One region of the Burkholderia sp. YHN3-13 genome, then DNA from elsewhere that is predicted to be linked to it. Evidence: predicted binding sites of a transcription regulator. Region 1 holds the regulator's gene; the other holds the start of a gene.
The links. Region 1 encodes FliA, which starts transcription of late flagellar genes. Its sites were predicted from a motif close to CTAAAGTTTNNNNNNNNNNNGCCGNTA; they were not measured.

Region 1 (8,191 bases):
CCGCATTCGACACGAACCGGATGCTGTCGGCGGCCGGCAGCGCGAGCCTCGAGGGCCTCACCGCGCTGCTGCCGATCCTCGCGCTCACCGGTCTCGCCGCGCTGCTCGCGCCGATGGCGCTCGGCGGCTGGCTGATCTCGCAGAAGACGTTCGAGCTGAAGTTCGACCGCCTGAACCCGATCTCGGGCCTCGGCCGGATCTTCTCGATCCAGGGGCCGATCCAGCTCGGGATGTCGGTCGCGAAGACGATCGTCGTCGGCGGGATCGGCGGCGTCGCGATCTGGCGCAGCAAGGACGAACTGCTCGGCCTCGCGACGCAGCCGCTCGGCGTCGCGCTCCCCGACGCGCTGCACCTGGTCGCCGTGTGCTGCGGCACGACGGTCGCCGGGATGCTGGTGGTCGCCGCGCTCGATGTGCCTTACCAAATCTGGCAGTACAACAAGAAGTTGCGCATGACGAAGGAAGAAGTGAAGCGCGAGCATCGCGAGAACGAAGGCGATCCGCACGTGAAGGGGCGGATCCGCCAGCAGCAGCGCGCGATCGCGCGCCGCCGGATGATGGCGGCCGTGCCGAAGGCCGACGTGGTCGTCACGAACCCGACGCACTTCGCCGTCGCGCTGCAATACACGGACGGCGAGATGCGCGCGCCGAAGGTCGTCGCGAAGGGCGTGAACCTCGTCGCGGCGCGCATCCGCGAACTCGCGGCCGAACACAACGTGCCGTTGCTCGAGGCGCCGCCGCTCGCGCGTGCGCTGTATCACAACGTCGAACTCGAGCGCGAGATCCCCGGCTCGCTGTACTCGGCCGTCGCCGAGGTGCTCGCGTGGGTCTACCAGCTCAAGCGCTTCCGCTCGGAAGGCGGCGCGTTTCCGGCGGTGCCGGTCGATCTCGACGTGCCGGCCGAACTCGACAAGGGCACGTCGGTCGCCGCCGGCGACGAACGCGAGGAAGCCGAGGACACGCTCGGCCAGCAAGGAGCGTCGCAATGATCCGCCCCCACGCTCACCCGCGCGCGCCGTTCCCCGTAGCGGCTACCGCCCCTGACGCGGCCCGGCCGGAGGCAGCATGAGCACCCCGACCACCGGCCTGTTCGCCAAGCGCCAGAACCCGTTCGCCGGCACGAACCTGCGCGCGCTCGCGGGCCCGATCCTCATCTGCATGATCCTGGGGATGATGATCCTGCCGCTGCCGCCGATGCTGCTGGATCTGCTGTTCACGTTCAACATCGCGCTGTCGGTGATGGTGCTGCTCGTCAGCATGTACACGATGAAGCCGCTCGACTTCGCGGCGTTCCCGAGCGTGCTGCTGTTCTCGACGCTGCTGCGCCTGTCGCTGAACGTCGCGTCGACGCGCGTCGTGCTGCTCGAGGGCCACACCGGGCCGGACGCCGCCGGCCAGGTGATCGAGGCGTTCGGCCACTTCCTCGTCGGCGGCAATTTCGCGGTCGGCATCGTCGTGTTCGTGATCCTGATGATCATCAACTTCATGGTGATCACGAAGGGCGCGGGGCGGATCGCCGAAGTGTCCGCGCGCTTCACGCTCGACGCGATGCCCGGCAAGCAGATGGCGATCGACGCCGATCTGAACGCGGGCCTCATCAACGAGGAACAGGCGCGCAAGCGGCGTCTCGCCGTGTCGCAGGAAGCCGAGTTCTACGGGTCGATGGACGGCGCGTCGAAGTTCGTGCGCGGCGATGCGATCGCCGGCCTGATCATCATGGCGATCAACGTGATCGGCGGGCTGATCGTCGGGATGGTCCAGCACGACATGTCGTTCGCCGCGGCCGGCACGAACTACACGCTGCTGACGATCGGCGACGGCCTCGTCGCGCAGATCCCGTCGCTCGTGATCTCGACTGCAGCCGGCGTGATCGTGTCGCGTGTCGCGACCGACGAGGACATCGGCACGCAGATCACCGGCCAGCTGTTCACGAACCCGCGCGTGCTGACGATCACCGGCGTGATCATCGTGGTCATGGGGCTGATCCCGGGGATGCCGCACTTCGCGTTTCTCGCGCTCGGCGGCGGCGCGATCTGGCTGGCCCGCGCGCTGACCCGGCGCGCGGCGGCCCGCAAGGCGGCCGGCGACGTGACCGACATCGCGCCGCCCGCGGTGCTGCCGTCCGACAGCCACGAGGCAACCTGGGACGACGTGCAGCTGATCGATCCGCTCGGCCTCGAAGTCGGCTACCGGCTGATCCCGCTTGTCGACAAGGGCAGCGACGGCGAGCTGCTCAAGCGCATCAAGAGCATCCGCAAGAAATTCGCGCAGGAGATCGGCTTCCTGCCGCCGGTGATCCATATCCGCGACAACCTCGAGCTGCGGCCGAACGCGTACCGGATCGCGCTGAAGGGCGTCGAGATCGGCGTCGGCGAAGTGTTCCCGGGCCAGTGGCTCGCGATCAACCCGGGCCAGGTGACGGCCGCGCTGCCGGGCGCGGTCACGCAGGATCCCGCGTTCGGGCTGCCGGCCGTGTGGATCGACGTCGCGCTGCGCGAGCAGGCGCAGGTGTACGGCTACACGGTGGTCGACGCGAGCACGGTCGTCGCGACGCACCTGAACCATCTCGTCGTCCAGCACGCGGCCGAACTGCTCGGCCGCCAGGAAGTGCAGGCACTCATCGAGCGCACCGGCAAGGACGCGCCGTCGCTCGTCGAGGACCTCGTGCCGAAGACGATTTCGCTGACGACGCTGCAGAAGGTGCTGCAGAACCTGCTCGAGGAAGGCGTGCCGATCCGCGACATGCGCACGATCCTCGAGGCCGTGTCCGAACACGCGGGCCGCGGCGACGCGTACGAGATCACGGCCGCGGTGCGGCTCTCGCTCGGCCGCGCGATCACGCAGCAGTGGTATCCGGGCGCCGGCGAAATGCAGGTGATGGGCCTCGATGCGAATCTCGAGCGCGTGCTGTCGCAGGCGCTCGCCACCGGCGCGAACCCGGGCCTCGAACCCGGCCTCGCGCACAACCTTCTGACCGGCACGCAGCAAGCGATGCTGCGTCAACAGAATCTCGGGCTGCCGCCCGTGCTGCTCGTGCAGCACGCGCTGCGCGCGATGCTCGCGCGTTTCCTGCGCCGCAGCCTGCCGCAATTGAAAGTGCTGTCGTATGCCGAAGTGCCGGACACACGCACGATCAAGGTCGTTAACGTCATCGGGGGTTCCGCTTGAACATTCGCAAATTCACCGGCGCAACGAGCCGCGACGCACTTCGTCTCGTGCGCGAGGCGCTCGGCGCCGACGCGGTCGTGCTGTCGAACCGCACGCTCGATGACGGCAGCGTCGAAATCGTTGCACTCGCCGATTCGGACCTGGCCGCGGTGACGCCGCCGGCCGCCCGCTCGCGCCTCGCCACGCCGCGCCTGCCGGAATCCGTGCCGGCCGCCGCCGTGCCGGGCATCGTGTCGCGCCCGGGCGCGGTACCGGCGCGCCCGGTCATGAATCCTTATGCCGCCGGCGAAGGCGGGCTGCCGGACGTGTTCTCGTCCGTGTTCGGCGCGAGCGCCGACGCGGAGGAGCCGGACGCGCACGCGTCGGCGCTCGATGCGGATGCGCCGGCCGGCATGCCGCCGGCTGCGGCCTCGCCGCCGATCGCCACGCCCGCCGCCGGCATCGCCGCCGACACCCCGGCCGCCGGCGCGGCCGAACCCGCCCCCTGGCTGGTCGAGCACGCGAAGCGCCTGACGCAGCAGCGCGACGCGCTGATCGCACGCGCGCAGGCGCCGGCCACGCCGCCCGCGAGCGCACCCGCGCCGCAGGCCGCCGCGCGCGCGACGCCGCCCGACTGGGCGCGCGACATCGTGCGCGACGCCGAGCGCCGGATGCCGGCCGCCTCCCGCGCGCCCGACACGGGCGCCGCGCACGCGGCAAAGACGGCCGAGCGCACGCGCCTGTCCGCCGACACGGCCGCCGCGGTGGCCGACGCGGTGAAGTCGCGCATCGAGCGGATCGTCAACGACACGGTGATGCAGGAACTCGGCGAACTGCGCGGGATGATGGAAGAGCAGTTCGACAGCCTGAAGTGGCACGACCGCCAGCGTCGCAGCGCCGTGCACGGCGCGCTGACGAAGCACCTGTTCGCGGCCGGCTTCTCCGCGCAGCTCGTGCGGATGCTGGTCGACAACCTGCCGTCCGGCGACGGCACGCAGACCTTCGAACAGGCCGCCGAATGGGCGCAGTCGGTGCTCGCGTCGAATCTGCCGGTGCTCGACAGCGAGGACGCGCTGATGGAGCGCGGCGGCGTGTTCGCGCTGATGGGGCCGACGGGCGTCGGCAAGACGACCACCACCGCGAAGCTGGCCGCGCGCTGCGTGATGCGCTTCGGCGCGAGCAAGGTCGCGCTGCTGACCACCGACAGCTACCGGATCGGCGGCCACGAGCAGTTGCGCATCTTCGGCAAGATCCTCGGCGTGCCGGTGCACGCGGTGAAGGATGCGGGCGATCTCGCGCTCGCGCTGTCCGAGCTGCGCAACAAGCACATCGTGCTGATCGACACGATCGGCATGAGCCAGCGCGACCGCGCGGTGTCCGACCAGATCGCGATGCTGCACGGCGCGAACGCGCCGGTGCAGCGCCTGCTGCTGCTCAACGCGACGAGCCACGGCGACACGCTCAACGAAGTCGTGCAGGCATACCGCAGCGCGGGCGAGCATCCGCACGCGGCATCCTCCGATCTCGCCGGCTGCATCCTCACGAAACTCGACGAGGCGACCCACCTCGGCGGCGTGCTCGACACGGTGATCCGCTACAAGCTGCCGGTCCACTACGTGTCGACCGGCCAGAAGGTGCCGGAGAACCTGTACGTCGCCTCGACCAAATTCCTGCTGAAGAGCGCGTTCTGTGTGCCGCGCGACGGCTCCCCCTTCGTGCCGCAAGACGAGGACATGCCGACGCTGCTTTCCGCACTGACCGCACGTTCCACCGCCGAGCTGCACGAGGTGCGATTTGGATAAACGGATCATCGACCAGGCCGAAGGGCTGCGGCGCCTGCTGGCCGGGCGCGCGTCGCGCATCGTCGCGGTGACGGGCGGGCCGACGGGGGTGGGCTGCACGTCCGCCATCGTGAATCTGGCGACGGCGCTCGCGTCGCTCGGCAAGGACGTGCTCGTCGTCGACGAACGCGCCGACGTGCATTCGGCCAGCGCGACCCTGGCGGGCGCGTGGCTGCGCGACGGCGAACGCACGCGGGTGGCTGCCGGCTTCGGCCTGTGCGCGGCCGCGCGGCTCGCGCGTGCCGGCTACAGCGACGCGCAGTTGAGCGATTTCATCGACGGCCCGGCCGACATCGTGCTGGTCGACGCGCAGCTCGGCGCCGACGGTTCGTTCTCGGCGCTCGCCCGCGAGGCCCACGACGTGCTGGTCGTCACGCGGGTCGCCGCGCAGGCGATCACCGAGGCGTACGCATGCATGAAGCGGCTGCATTTCGCGCACGCGTTCGCGCAGTTCCGCGTGCTGACCAATCACGTCGGCAGCCACGCGGACGCGAAGACGGCCTTCGACAACCTCGCGGGCGTCGCGAGCCGCTACCTGACCGTGTCGATCGCCGACGCGGGCTGCGTGAGCGCCGATCCGCTCGTCGAGCATGCGCGCGAACTGATGCACGCGGTGGTCGATGCGTTCCCGTCGTCGCCGGCTGCGCGCGACTACCGGCAGATTGCCGCCGACCTGCTGTACTGGCCGATGCGCCCGCGGCCGGGCACGGGGCGCGCGGTCCACGCGGGCGGCAAGCCGTCGTATGAGGCCGGCGCGGCACACGCCGCGTGAGCGCCACCGGAAGGAGAGAGCCATGATGTACAACGCTCAAGGAAAGATGTCCCAGGCCGACGTGCTCGCGCAATATGCGCCGCTCGTGCGTCGCCTCGGGCTGCAGCTCGTCGCGAAGATGCCGGCGAGCGTCGACCTCGACGATCTGATCCAGGCCGGCATGATCGGCCTGATGGACGCGGCCGGCCGCTACAAGGAAGACCAGGGCGCGCAGTTCGAGACCTACGCGACGCAGCGCATCCGCGGCGCGATGCTCGACGAGCTGCGCAGCAACGACTGGCTGCCGCGCAGCCTGCGCAAGACGTCGCGCGAGGTCGAGCACGCGGTGCACCAGGTCGAGCAGCATCTCGGCCGCTCGGCGAGCGAGACCGAGATCGCCGAGCACCTGAAGATGCCGCTCGACGAATACCAGGGGATGCTGCAGGACCTGCACGGCAGCCAGCTCATCTACTACGAGGATTTCGACCGCGCGGCCGACGACGAGCCGTTTCTCGACCGCTATCGCGTCGATCACGCCGATCCGCTGTCGGCGCTGCTCGACGAGCACCTGCGCGAGGCGCTCGTCGAGGCGATCGAGCGGCTGCCGGAGCGCGAGAAGCTGCTGATGTCGCTGTACTACGAACGGGGTCTGAATCTGCGCGAGATCGGCGCGGTGCTCGAGGTGAGCGAGTCGCGCGTGTGCCAGCTGCACAGCCAGGCCGTCGCGCGCCTGCGCGCGCGGCTGCGCGAACAGGCCTGGGTCGGCGCGGAGTCCTGACCCTGTCAGGGCGGCCACGCGCGCCGACGCCGCGCGCTTGTGCCGTGCTTGCGTCGCCGTGCTCGCGCATTTTGCGCGCCGATTTGCTACAATCCCCTCCGTTTTCCGAGGAGCGTTGCGACGGACCGTCCGTGTCCGCCAGGCTCGGAAGGCTTCACCAAGCAGCCGTGCGGCGCGTTCAGCGATCGTCGCGCCGGCCCCGCTTCCTGAACGGCGCTCACGTCACCAATCTAGAACTTTTTTAGAAAGGAGGGCGTGATGAACGCCATTATCGATTCCAAGGCTTCCCACGATTACGTCGTCGCCGACATGGCACTGGCCGGCTGGGGCCGCAAGGAACTCAACGTCGCCGAGACCGAAATGCCGGGCCTCGTGCAGATCCGCGACGAATACAAGGCGCAGCAGCCGCTGAAGGGCGCGCGCATCGCCGGTTCGCTGCACATGACGATCCAGACGGGCGTGCTGATCGAGACGCTGAAGGCGCTCGGCGCGGACGTCCGCTGGGCCTCGTGCAACATCTTCTCGACGCAGGATCACGCCGCGGCCGCGATCGTCGAAGCCGGCACGCCGGTGTTCGCGTTCAAGGGCGAGTCGCTCGACGAATACTGGGAGTTCTCGCACCGCATCTTCGAATGGCCGAACGGCGAATTCGCGAACATGATCCTGGACGACGGCGGCGACGCAACGCTGCTGCTGATCCTCGGCGCGAAGGCCGAGAAGGACCGTTCGGTGATCGCGAAGCCGACCAACGAGGAAGAAGTCGCGTTGTACAAGTCGATCGCGAAGCACCTCGACATCGATGCGACCTGGTACTCGAAGCGCCTCGCGCACATCAAGGGCGTGACCGAGGAAACCACGACCGGCGTGCACCGCCTGTACCAGATGGAAAAGGACGGCCGCCTGCCGTTCCCGGCGTTCAACGTGAACGATTCGGTCACGAAGTCGAAGTTCGACAACCTGTACGGCTGCCGCGAATCGCTGGTCGACGGCATCAAGCGCGCGACCGACGTGATGATCGCGGGCAAGGTCGCGGTCGTCGCGGGCTACGGCGACGTGGGCAAGGGCTGCGCGCAGTCGCTGCGCGGCCTGGGCGCGACCGTGTGGGTCACCGAAATCGATCCGATCTGCGCGCTGCAGGCGGCGATGGAAGGCTACCGCGTCGTGACGATGGAATACGCGGCCGACAAGGCCGACATCTTCGTGACGGCGACCGGCAACTACCACGTGATCAACCACGATCACATGAAGGCGATGCGCCACAACGCGATCGTCTGCAACATCGGCCACTTCGACTCGGAAATCGACGTCGCGTCGACGCGCCAGTACCAGTGGGAAAACATCAAGCCGCAGGTCGACCACATCATCTTCCCGGACGGCAAGCGCGTGATCCTGCTGGCGGAAGGCCGCCTCGTGAACCTCGGCTGCGCGACCGGCCACCCGTCGTTCGTGATGTCGAACTCGTTCGCGAACCAGACGCTCGCGCAGATCGAGCTGTTCGTGCGCGGCAACGAGTACGAGAACAAGGTGTACGTGCTGCCGAAGCATCTCGATGAAAAGGTCGCGCGCCTGCACCTCGCGCGCATCGGCGCGAACCTGTCCGTGCTGTCGGACGAGCAGGCTTCGTACATCGGCGTGCAGAAGGACGGCCCGTTCAAGCCGAACCACTACCGCTAT
Region 2 (8,191 bases), on a different contig from region 1:
GGTCGCCGCGAGCATCGGGATGCGCGTGTCCTTCAGGCCGCGCAGCGCGCCCGACGCGACGGTCTGCATGCCGTCGACGATCTGGAACACCGCGGCGATGCCGAGCAGCGAGGCGGCGAGCGACACCGTGGCCGCGTTGGCCGGGTCGTCGAGATTCAGGTACAGGCCGACGATCGTATGCGGCGCGACGATCATCACGACGCCCGACAGCGACATGAACGCGACGCCGAGCGCGAGTGCGACGAAGCCCGCGTGCCGCGCGGCGACGGGCGAACCCGCGCCGACCCAGTAGCCGACGCGCACGTTGGCGGCCTGGCCGATCGCGAGCGGCACCATGAACGACACCGACGCGACGTTCAGCGCGATCTGGTGCGCGGCAAGCGACGTCGCGCCCAGCACGCCGACCGTGAGGCCGGTGGCGAGGAACAGCGTCGATTCGACCCCGTACGTGATCGCGACGGGCCAGCCGATGCCGATCAGTTCGCCCATCGTGGGCAGCTTCGGGCGCGACGCGGTCACGAAATGGCGGAAGCGCCGCCGGCCGTGCAGCAGCCAGATCAGGGCGAGCGCGGTGAGCCAGATCGTGATCGTCGTCGCGACGGCCGAGCCGAGAAAACCGAGGCGCGGCAGCCCGAACGCGCCGTGGATCAGCCCGTAGTTCAGCACGCCGTTGACGCCGACGCCGCCGATCGACACCCACAGCAGCCGCCGCGCGGCACCGATCGCCGGCAGGAATGCCCGCATCAGCCCGACGCCGATCAGGCTGCCGAGCGCCGCGTAGCGCAGGATGCCCGTGTATTCGCCGACGTGATGCGCGAGCAGCGGCGGCTCGTGGAACATCAGCAGGATCGGTTCGGACAGCGACAGCGCGACGATCGCCGGGATCGCGAGCAGCACCGACAGCGCGAAGCCCGTCCAGTAGATGTGCGGCACGCGGTCCTCGGCCTGCGCGCCGCGCGCGTGCGCGACGCTCACGCTGACCGACGACAGCACGCCCTGCAGGATCGTGACGATGACGAAGAAGAAGTTCGCGCCGAGCCCGCCCGCCGCGAGCGAATCGGGGCCGAGCGAACCGAGCAGCACCGTGTCGGTGACGCTCATCGCCATCTGGGAAAGTTGCGCGATCGCGAGTGGCGCGGCGAGGCGCGCGGTATCGGCGGCGTGACTGGATAGCGACGGCGGCGCGGCGGCCGTCCGCGTAAGACCGGAATGCGACATGGAATGGGCGCTCGCGCGGGTGCGGGCCCGCGCTGTATGTATTTATTTTGAGAGACGGCTAGGTTACGGCTTTATTCGTACGGTGTCGAACGCGTGCGCCGATGGCCATGTCGCGGACAGGGGGAACGCCGCGGGTGCTAGGCCTCGCGCACCGCGATGCGCGTGTCGCCGAGCAGCACGACCTGGCCCGCGCGGATCTTGCAGGTCTTGCGCAGCTCGACCGCGCCGTCGACTTTGACCGCGCCGGACGCGACGATCACTTTCGCGCTCCCGCCGCTGTCCGCGAGGCCGGTGATCTTGAGAAGGTTGTGCAGCTCGACGTATTCGCCGGTCAGCGTGAAATCCAGGTTGGGCATGACGAAGGAGGTGCGCAAGGCGCGGGAGGAAACGCTCCGCATCATACGGCACCGCGGGCCGACGCGCGAGCGCGGGCCGCCACGGCCCGCAGTTGTTAAGGACTGTGAGCGATTCGTCAGCAAATGAAACGGTGGGTAACAGTCTGAGAGATTCGAGAACCGGCCGGGCGCGCCGCGGGTCTTTTGTCGTACCTGCTGCGTGTTGCGGCGGGGACGCGACGGACCGCATCGCAGCGGTCCGGGCTCACAACTTCTCGAGGAGAATTGCCATGTCCAAGATTCGTACGATGCTGATCGGTGCCGCGCTGACGGCGTTCGCCACTTCGGCCGCATTTGCCCAGACGGGGACGGCGGCGCAGGGTGCAGCCGGTGCCGGCGTGCAGGCACAGACGCCGGCCGCAGGTGTCGGCGCAGGCGTACAGGGCAGCGCCGGCGCGAACGCGTCGGGCAACGCGGTCGGCGGCGCAACCGATGCGGTCGGCGCGGCAGCCGACGGCGCGAAGGATACCGCGTCGTCGGCCGTCCATTCGGCCAAGAAGCACACGAAGCATGCCGCGAAGTCGGCCAAGGGCCATGTCGGCGCCGCCAAGGCGAAAGCCGGCGAAGCGACCGAAGGCGGCGCGTCGGTCGGCGCGCAAGGCGGTGCATCGGCCCAGGGCGCCACGCAGTAAGCGACGCCCGGCGCCGCGGGACGCTCGCCCCCTGGGCGTCGCGCCGGCAGCGGTCCGACGGCCCGGTTCGCGTCATGCGAGCCGGGCCGTTTTCATGGGTTCATGCTGTCAGCGGGATGGGTGCGCGGTCATGGCCGGCGCTGTCCTTGCCCTTGTCCCGGTTGTCCCTGCGACGGTCGCACGGCGGCCGGCGTGAACACGCTGCGCAGCCACGCGGCGAGCCGTGCGAAGACGTCGTACGGTTCCTCGACGAAGATCTCCGGCTTCAGCAGCCGCAGGTATTCCATGATCTGCTGCGCTTCCTGCTTCTGGAACGAGCCGTGCGCAAGGCCCAGCCGCAGCAGCCCGCGCAGTTCGCCGAGCTTGTCGCGCGCGGTGCTGCCGACGCTCATCTCGCACGCGAGCTTGGCCTCGTAGATGCGCTGGCGCAACGATTCGGCGAGCCGCCACGCAGGCGTCTGCATCAGCTCCTCGAGCGCCTGGATGTCCTGCGCCGCGCCCTTGATCTGCGACGCGAGCGGATCGATCAGCGACGGGTCGCCCTGCGCTTCGGCGACGATCGCCTTCGCCCAGTCGCGGCACGCTTTCGCGAGTTCGTCGGGGGTCCATTCGGAGCGCGACGCGAAGCCGAAGCCGAATTCGCCGGCCTGTCGCATCAGGATCGCGACGACGTCCGGAAACTCCTTGTCGAGCGTGCGCTTGGCCCATGCGTACTGGCCGCCCTGCAGCATCCGCTGCACCGCGTGTTCGGTCAGCGGCACCATGTTGTCGAGCAGCTTGGCGTGCAGGAAATCCTCGAACGACGGTGTCGCGAACTGCGGGTCGAGTTTCAGCGACACGCGGACGAACGCGTCGTAGTCCTTGCGCAGGGACTCGAGCGTGTCGTCCTTGAGGGAAAGGGTGATCTGGCCCATGAATCGTCTCGATGGCGGCCCGCGCAAGCCGACGGCCGGCACGGCGCACCGGGGCGGGCGCAGCGTCGACTGACCGGTGCGCGCCGAGGCCGGTGGCGGGTCTTCATCCCCTATATCGGCGCGCCGGGCGGAAACTTGAGCGTGCGCGGTAGAGCGTCCGCTCAGGCGGGCAGCCAGTGCGGGATCACGACCCCTTGCCAGAAGAAGAACGCCGCGAGCCCCGCGGCGATCGTCACGAGCGGGCGGCGGGTTGCCGCCGACACGAGCACGGCGGCGAGCGCGCCGACGAGCTGCGGATTGCGCCAGGTCAGCTCGGCCGGGCCGCCGTGCGGCGAGACGGTCATCGGCACGATGATCGCCGTCAGCACGGTCACGGGCACGAAGCCGAGCGCGGTCCGCACGAGCGGCGGGAAGGTCAGCCGCTCGCCGAACAGGAACAGCGTCGAGCGGATCGCGTAGGTGATGACGGCCATTCCGAGGATCAGCAGCGCGTAGCTCACGATGTCGCCTCCGTGCGCGAGCCGGTGCGCCTGCGTTCGTGCAGCAACGTGAGCGTGACGCCGATCGCGACGCCGGCGGCGACCGCGCCGAGCAGCCCGAGCTTGTACGGCCAGCCCTGCCAGAAGCAGGCGAGCGTGCCGGCCGTCGTGGCCGCCGCGAAATAGCGCAACGTGCCGAGCTGCGGGACCACGATCGCGATGAAGGTCGCCGCCATCGCGAAATCGAGTCCGAGCGACTGCAGGCCCGGGAACGCCGCGCCGAAGCCGATGCCCGCGAGCGTCCAGACCTGCCAGTTCAGGTACATCGCAAGCCCGGAGCCGAAAAAGTAGTGGGGGCCAACCGTGCCGGGCGCGAAGTGCCGGTAGTGCGCATGGGCGACCGCGAACACCTCGTCGGTCATCAACGCGCCGAGCGTGGCACGCCAGCGCAACGGCAGGTGTGCGACGTAGGGCGCGAGCGTCGCGCTGTACAGCAGGTGGCGCAGGTTCACGATCAGCGTGGTCGCGAGCACGACGACGAAGCTCGCGCTGCCCGCGATCAGGCCGAGCGCGATGAATTGCGCGGAGCCCGCGAACACGGCGAGCGACATCAGTGCGCCGTGCCATGCGGCGAGCGGGCCGCCGCCGACGAGCGTGCCGAAAATCACGCCGAACGGTGCTGCGCCGATCATCATCGGAATCGTGTCGCGCGCGCCGTCGAGCCATTCGTTGAGCGGGCGGCGAGGGGGCGAGGCGGGTGTCGGGTTCAAAGGGGCTCCTCCATGAACGGGAGGATAGCGGGCCGGTGGCGGGCCGGCTTGTATGTTCTTGCGCTCGCGAATGCGTGGGCGGCCGCGTCAGCTCGCCTGCCAGCGCCCGGGCGGAACCCCGAACATCCGTTTGAAGTGTCGCGTGAAGTGGCTCTGGTCGACGAAGCCGCTGGCCGCCGCGACGTCGGCGACGGGCACGCCCGCGCGCAGCGGCGCCAGCGCGCGCTGCAGCCGCAACTGGTTGCGCCACGCATGCGGCGGCATGCCGGTGGTGCGCGTGAACAGGCGTGCCGCGTGGAACGGCGACAGGCCGGCTGCCTGCGCGACGTCATCGAGCGTCACCGTGCACATGAGATCGGCCGCGAGCCGCTCGCGCATCGCGTCGACGCGCGGTTCGTCGGCCGCGAGCGGCGCCGGTCGCGGCCGCGCGTCGGCATGGCGCACGATCAGCGTCGACAGTGCGTCGAGCATCGCCGTTTCGGCGGCGAGCGGATCGTAGATGCGCGGTGCGTCGGCTGCCGGATCGCCGGCCGGCTGCCCGTGCGCATGCGACGACAGCGCGCGCTCGCTGCCAGCTTCCATCATCCGGTGCGCGAGCGTGAGCCGGGCGGCGAGATCGGCGTCGCGAATCACGTCGGAGGCAAACCACGGCGCATCCTGCGGGCGGCCGGCGATCGCGCTCGCGAGTCCGTGGACGAATTCGACCGGCAGGTAGCTGACGCGATAGCACCAGCCTTCGTCGGTTGCGCGCGAACCCGTATGCACTTCGCCGGGATTGATCACGGGCACGGTGCCCGTTTCGGCGACATAGCCGTTGCCGCGATAGGTGAAGCGTTCCGCGCCTTCGAGAATCACGGGGATCGTGTACGCGTCGTGCCAGTGCGGCGCGAACGCGTGGTCGCGATAGGTCGCCGTGAGGAGATCCGCGTCCGGCAGCAGCGGCGTGCGCCAGTAGCGTGCGGCGTCGGGAAGGCGGGTGGCGGACATGATCGGGCGCGGGAGCGGTCGGACACGACAGTGTATCGCTCGCGCGCCCGGCCGGTGTGCGCGTTACTTGACCGGAATCGTCGTGCCGACCGGCATCGGCACCGCGGTGACGGCATTCTTCGGGCTGCCGCTGACGATCCGGTCGCTGTAGGTCAGGTAGACGATCGTGTTGCGCTTCTGGTCGACCACGCGCACGACGTGCAGCGTCTTGAAGATGAACGACATGCGTTCGCTGAACACGTCGGTCTGCTGCTTGAGCGGCTCCTTGAAGCTGATCGGCCCGACCTGCCGGCAGGCGATCGACGCCTCGCTCGGATCCTCGGCCACGCCGAGCGTGCCCTTGATCCCGCCGGTGCGGGCGCGCGATACGTAGCAGGTCACGCCGTTCACGACCGGATCGTCATACGCTTCGACGACCACGCGGTCGGAGCCCGTGACGCGGAAATGGGTGTTGACGCTGCCGACTTCCTCCGCGTGCGCGAGCGGTGCCGCGGCGAAGGCGGAGAACAGGAGGGCGAACGGGGCGGAGCGCAGGAGACGATGCTTCATCGACGGAACCGGATGCGAATGCGGGACAGAGACTCTAGCATGCGCGCGACGGGGCGATGAACGGCGGAAACGCGGAAGGGTGGCCGGAAAAACAAAAGGCCCGTCGAATGACGGGCCTTTCATTGTTTGGCTCCCCGACCTGGGCTCGAACCAGGGACCTACGGATTAACAGTCCGGCGCTCTACCGACTGAGCTATCGGGGAATAAATCGGTACATCTGCGTGCGTTGTTTCCAACAAAAAACCCGTCCACTTTCAACGGGCCTTCGTGTTTTTGGCTCCCCGACCTGGGCTCGAACCAGGGACCTACGGATTAACAGTCCGGCGCTCTACCGACTGAGCTATCGGGGAACAAACAACAACAGCAGAGAAACGAGATTGTATGGAGTGGTCGCTAACCTGTCAATACCTTCGGGCCGCGATCTACAAAAAAATTTCTGCGGCCGCCGCGCGATCAGCGCTCGAGCAGGTGCAGCTTCTCCTGCACGTCCTTCCACTCGTCCGCGTCGGCCGGTGCCGGCTTGGTCTTGGTGATCGACGGCCAGTTCTTGGCCAGCTCGGCGTTCAGCTCGGTGAACTGCTGCTGGTCGCCCGGAACGTCTTCTTCGGCATAGATCGCATTGGTCGGGCACTCGGCGACGCACACGGCGCAGTCGATGCACTCGTCCGGATCGATGGCGAGAAAGTTGGGACCTTCACGGAAGCAATCCACCGGGCACACATCCACGCAATCCGTGTATTTGCACTTGATGCAGCCTTCGGTCACAACGTGAGTCATTAAAACGCTCCTGCTTGGCGGTATATATGGGGTGGCGTTTGCGCCAAAAGCGGCATTGTAACTGAAGCGCCAAACCCGCATCGCGTGGTCGGCTATCCGGCTTATATCGTTTCGTGATTAGTTTATGGGGTGCGCAATGCAGGCGCGAGCGCGGCGCGCCTGCGCGACGGGAGCAGGGCCGCGGGCGGTTTCCCGATGGTCGGTCCCGCATTCGGGTAACATGGCCGCCTGACCGGGCGGCGCGCGGTGCGCAGGTGCCCTGTCTCGATATTGGCGGTGCCGTCACCATGATCATCACTTCGCTGCTCGACACGGATCTCTACAAGTTCACGATGATGCAGGTCGTCCTGCATCACTTTCCGGCTGCAAACGTCGAGTACCGCTTCCGGTGCCGCACGCCCGGCGTCGACCTCGTGCCGTACATCGACGAGATCCGCGACGAGGTGCGCGGCCTGTGCGCGCTGCGCTTTTCCGACGTCGAACTCGACTACCTGCGGCGGATGCGCTTCATCAAGAGCGATTTCGTCGACTTCCTCGCGCTGTTCCACCTGAACGAGAAATACATCTCGATCACGCCGTCGCCGAAGGGCAACGGCGAGATCGACATCGTGATCGAGGGGCCGTGGCTGCACACGATCCTGTTCGAGATCCCGGTGCTCGCGATCGTCAACGAAGTCTATTTCCGCAACACCCAGCGCGAGCCGGACTATCGCGAGGGCCGCGAGCGGCTGCGCGAGAAGATCAAGCTGCTCGGCGCGGAACCCGAGTTCGCCGACTGCAAGATCGCCGACTACGGCACGCGCCGGCGTTTCTCGAAGGTCTGGCACGAGGAAGTCGCGCTCACGCTGCGCGACGGGCTCGGCCCGCAGTTCGCGGGCACGAGCAACGTGCTGTACGCGATGAAGCACGACATCACGCCGCTCGGCACGATGGCGCACGAGTACCTGCAGGCATGCCAGGCGCTCGGCCCGCGGCTGCGCGATTCGCAGATCTACGGTTTCGAGATGTGGGCGAAGGAATATCGCGGCGACCTCGGGATCGCGCTGTCGGACGTCTACGGGATGGATGCGTTCCTGAACGACTTCGACATGTACTTCTGCAAGCTGTTCGACGGCGCGCGCCACGACTCGGGCGATCCGTTCGAATGGGGCGAGCGCATGCTGCGCCACTACGAGGCGAACCGCTGCGACCCGCGCACCAAGGTGCTCGTGTTCTCCGACGCGCTCGACATCCCGAAGGTCATGCAGTTGTACGAACGGTTCCGCGGGCGCTGCAAGCTCGCGTTCGGCGTCGGCACGAACCTCACCAACGATCTCGGCTACGTGCCGCTGCAGATCGTGATCAAGATGGTGCGCTGCAACGGCCAGCCGGTCGCGAAGCTGTCGGACTCGCCGGGCAAGAGCATGTGCGACGACAAGGCGTATCTCGCGTACCTGCGCCAGGTGTTCGGCATCGCGCAGCCGGTCGAGG

Region 2: the regulator FliA is predicted to act here: its motif matches at 3,273-3,299, upstream of AC0KUR_RS21970 (DUF4088 family protein).

What each region holds. Positions count from the first base shown of each region.
Region 1 covers NZ_JBVVNQ010000018.1:78,843-87,033, forward strand. The annotation lists gene flhB (flagellar biosynthesis protein FlhB) at 1-989, shown strand, start outside; gene flhA (flagellar biosynthesis protein FlhA) at 1,066-3,168, shown strand; gene flhF (flagellar biosynthesis protein FlhF) at 3,165-4,949, shown strand; gene AC0KUR_RS30235 (nucleotide-binding protein) at 4,942-5,760, shown strand; gene AC0KUR_RS30240 (RNA polymerase sigma factor FliA) at 5,783-6,517, shown strand; S-adenosyl-L-homocysteine riboswitch at 6,619-6,743, shown strand; gene ahcY (adenosylhomocysteinase) at 6,776-8,191, shown strand, end outside.
Region 2 covers NZ_JBVVNQ010000010.1:26,420-34,610, forward strand. The annotation lists gene norM (multidrug efflux MATE transporter NorM) at 1-1,218, opposite strand, end outside; gene AC0KUR_RS21960 (RNA-binding S4 domain-containing protein) at 1,356-1,574, opposite strand; gene AC0KUR_RS21965 (hypothetical protein) at 1,844-2,245, shown strand; gene AC0KUR_RS21970 (DUF4088 family protein) at 2,374-3,159, opposite strand; gene AC0KUR_RS21975 (AzlD domain-containing protein) at 3,321-3,659, opposite strand; gene AC0KUR_RS21980 (AzlC family ABC transporter permease) at 3,656-4,408, opposite strand; gene AC0KUR_RS21985 (AraC family transcriptional regulator) at 4,496-5,395, opposite strand; gene AC0KUR_RS21990 (CreA family protein) at 5,459-5,944, opposite strand; tRNA gene AC0KUR_RS21995 (tRNA-Asn) at 6,072-6,147, opposite strand; tRNA gene AC0KUR_RS22000 (tRNA-Asn) at 6,219-6,294, opposite strand; gene fdxA (ferredoxin FdxA) at 6,398-6,721, opposite strand; gene pncB (nicotinate phosphoribosyltransferase) at 7,009-8,191, shown strand, end outside.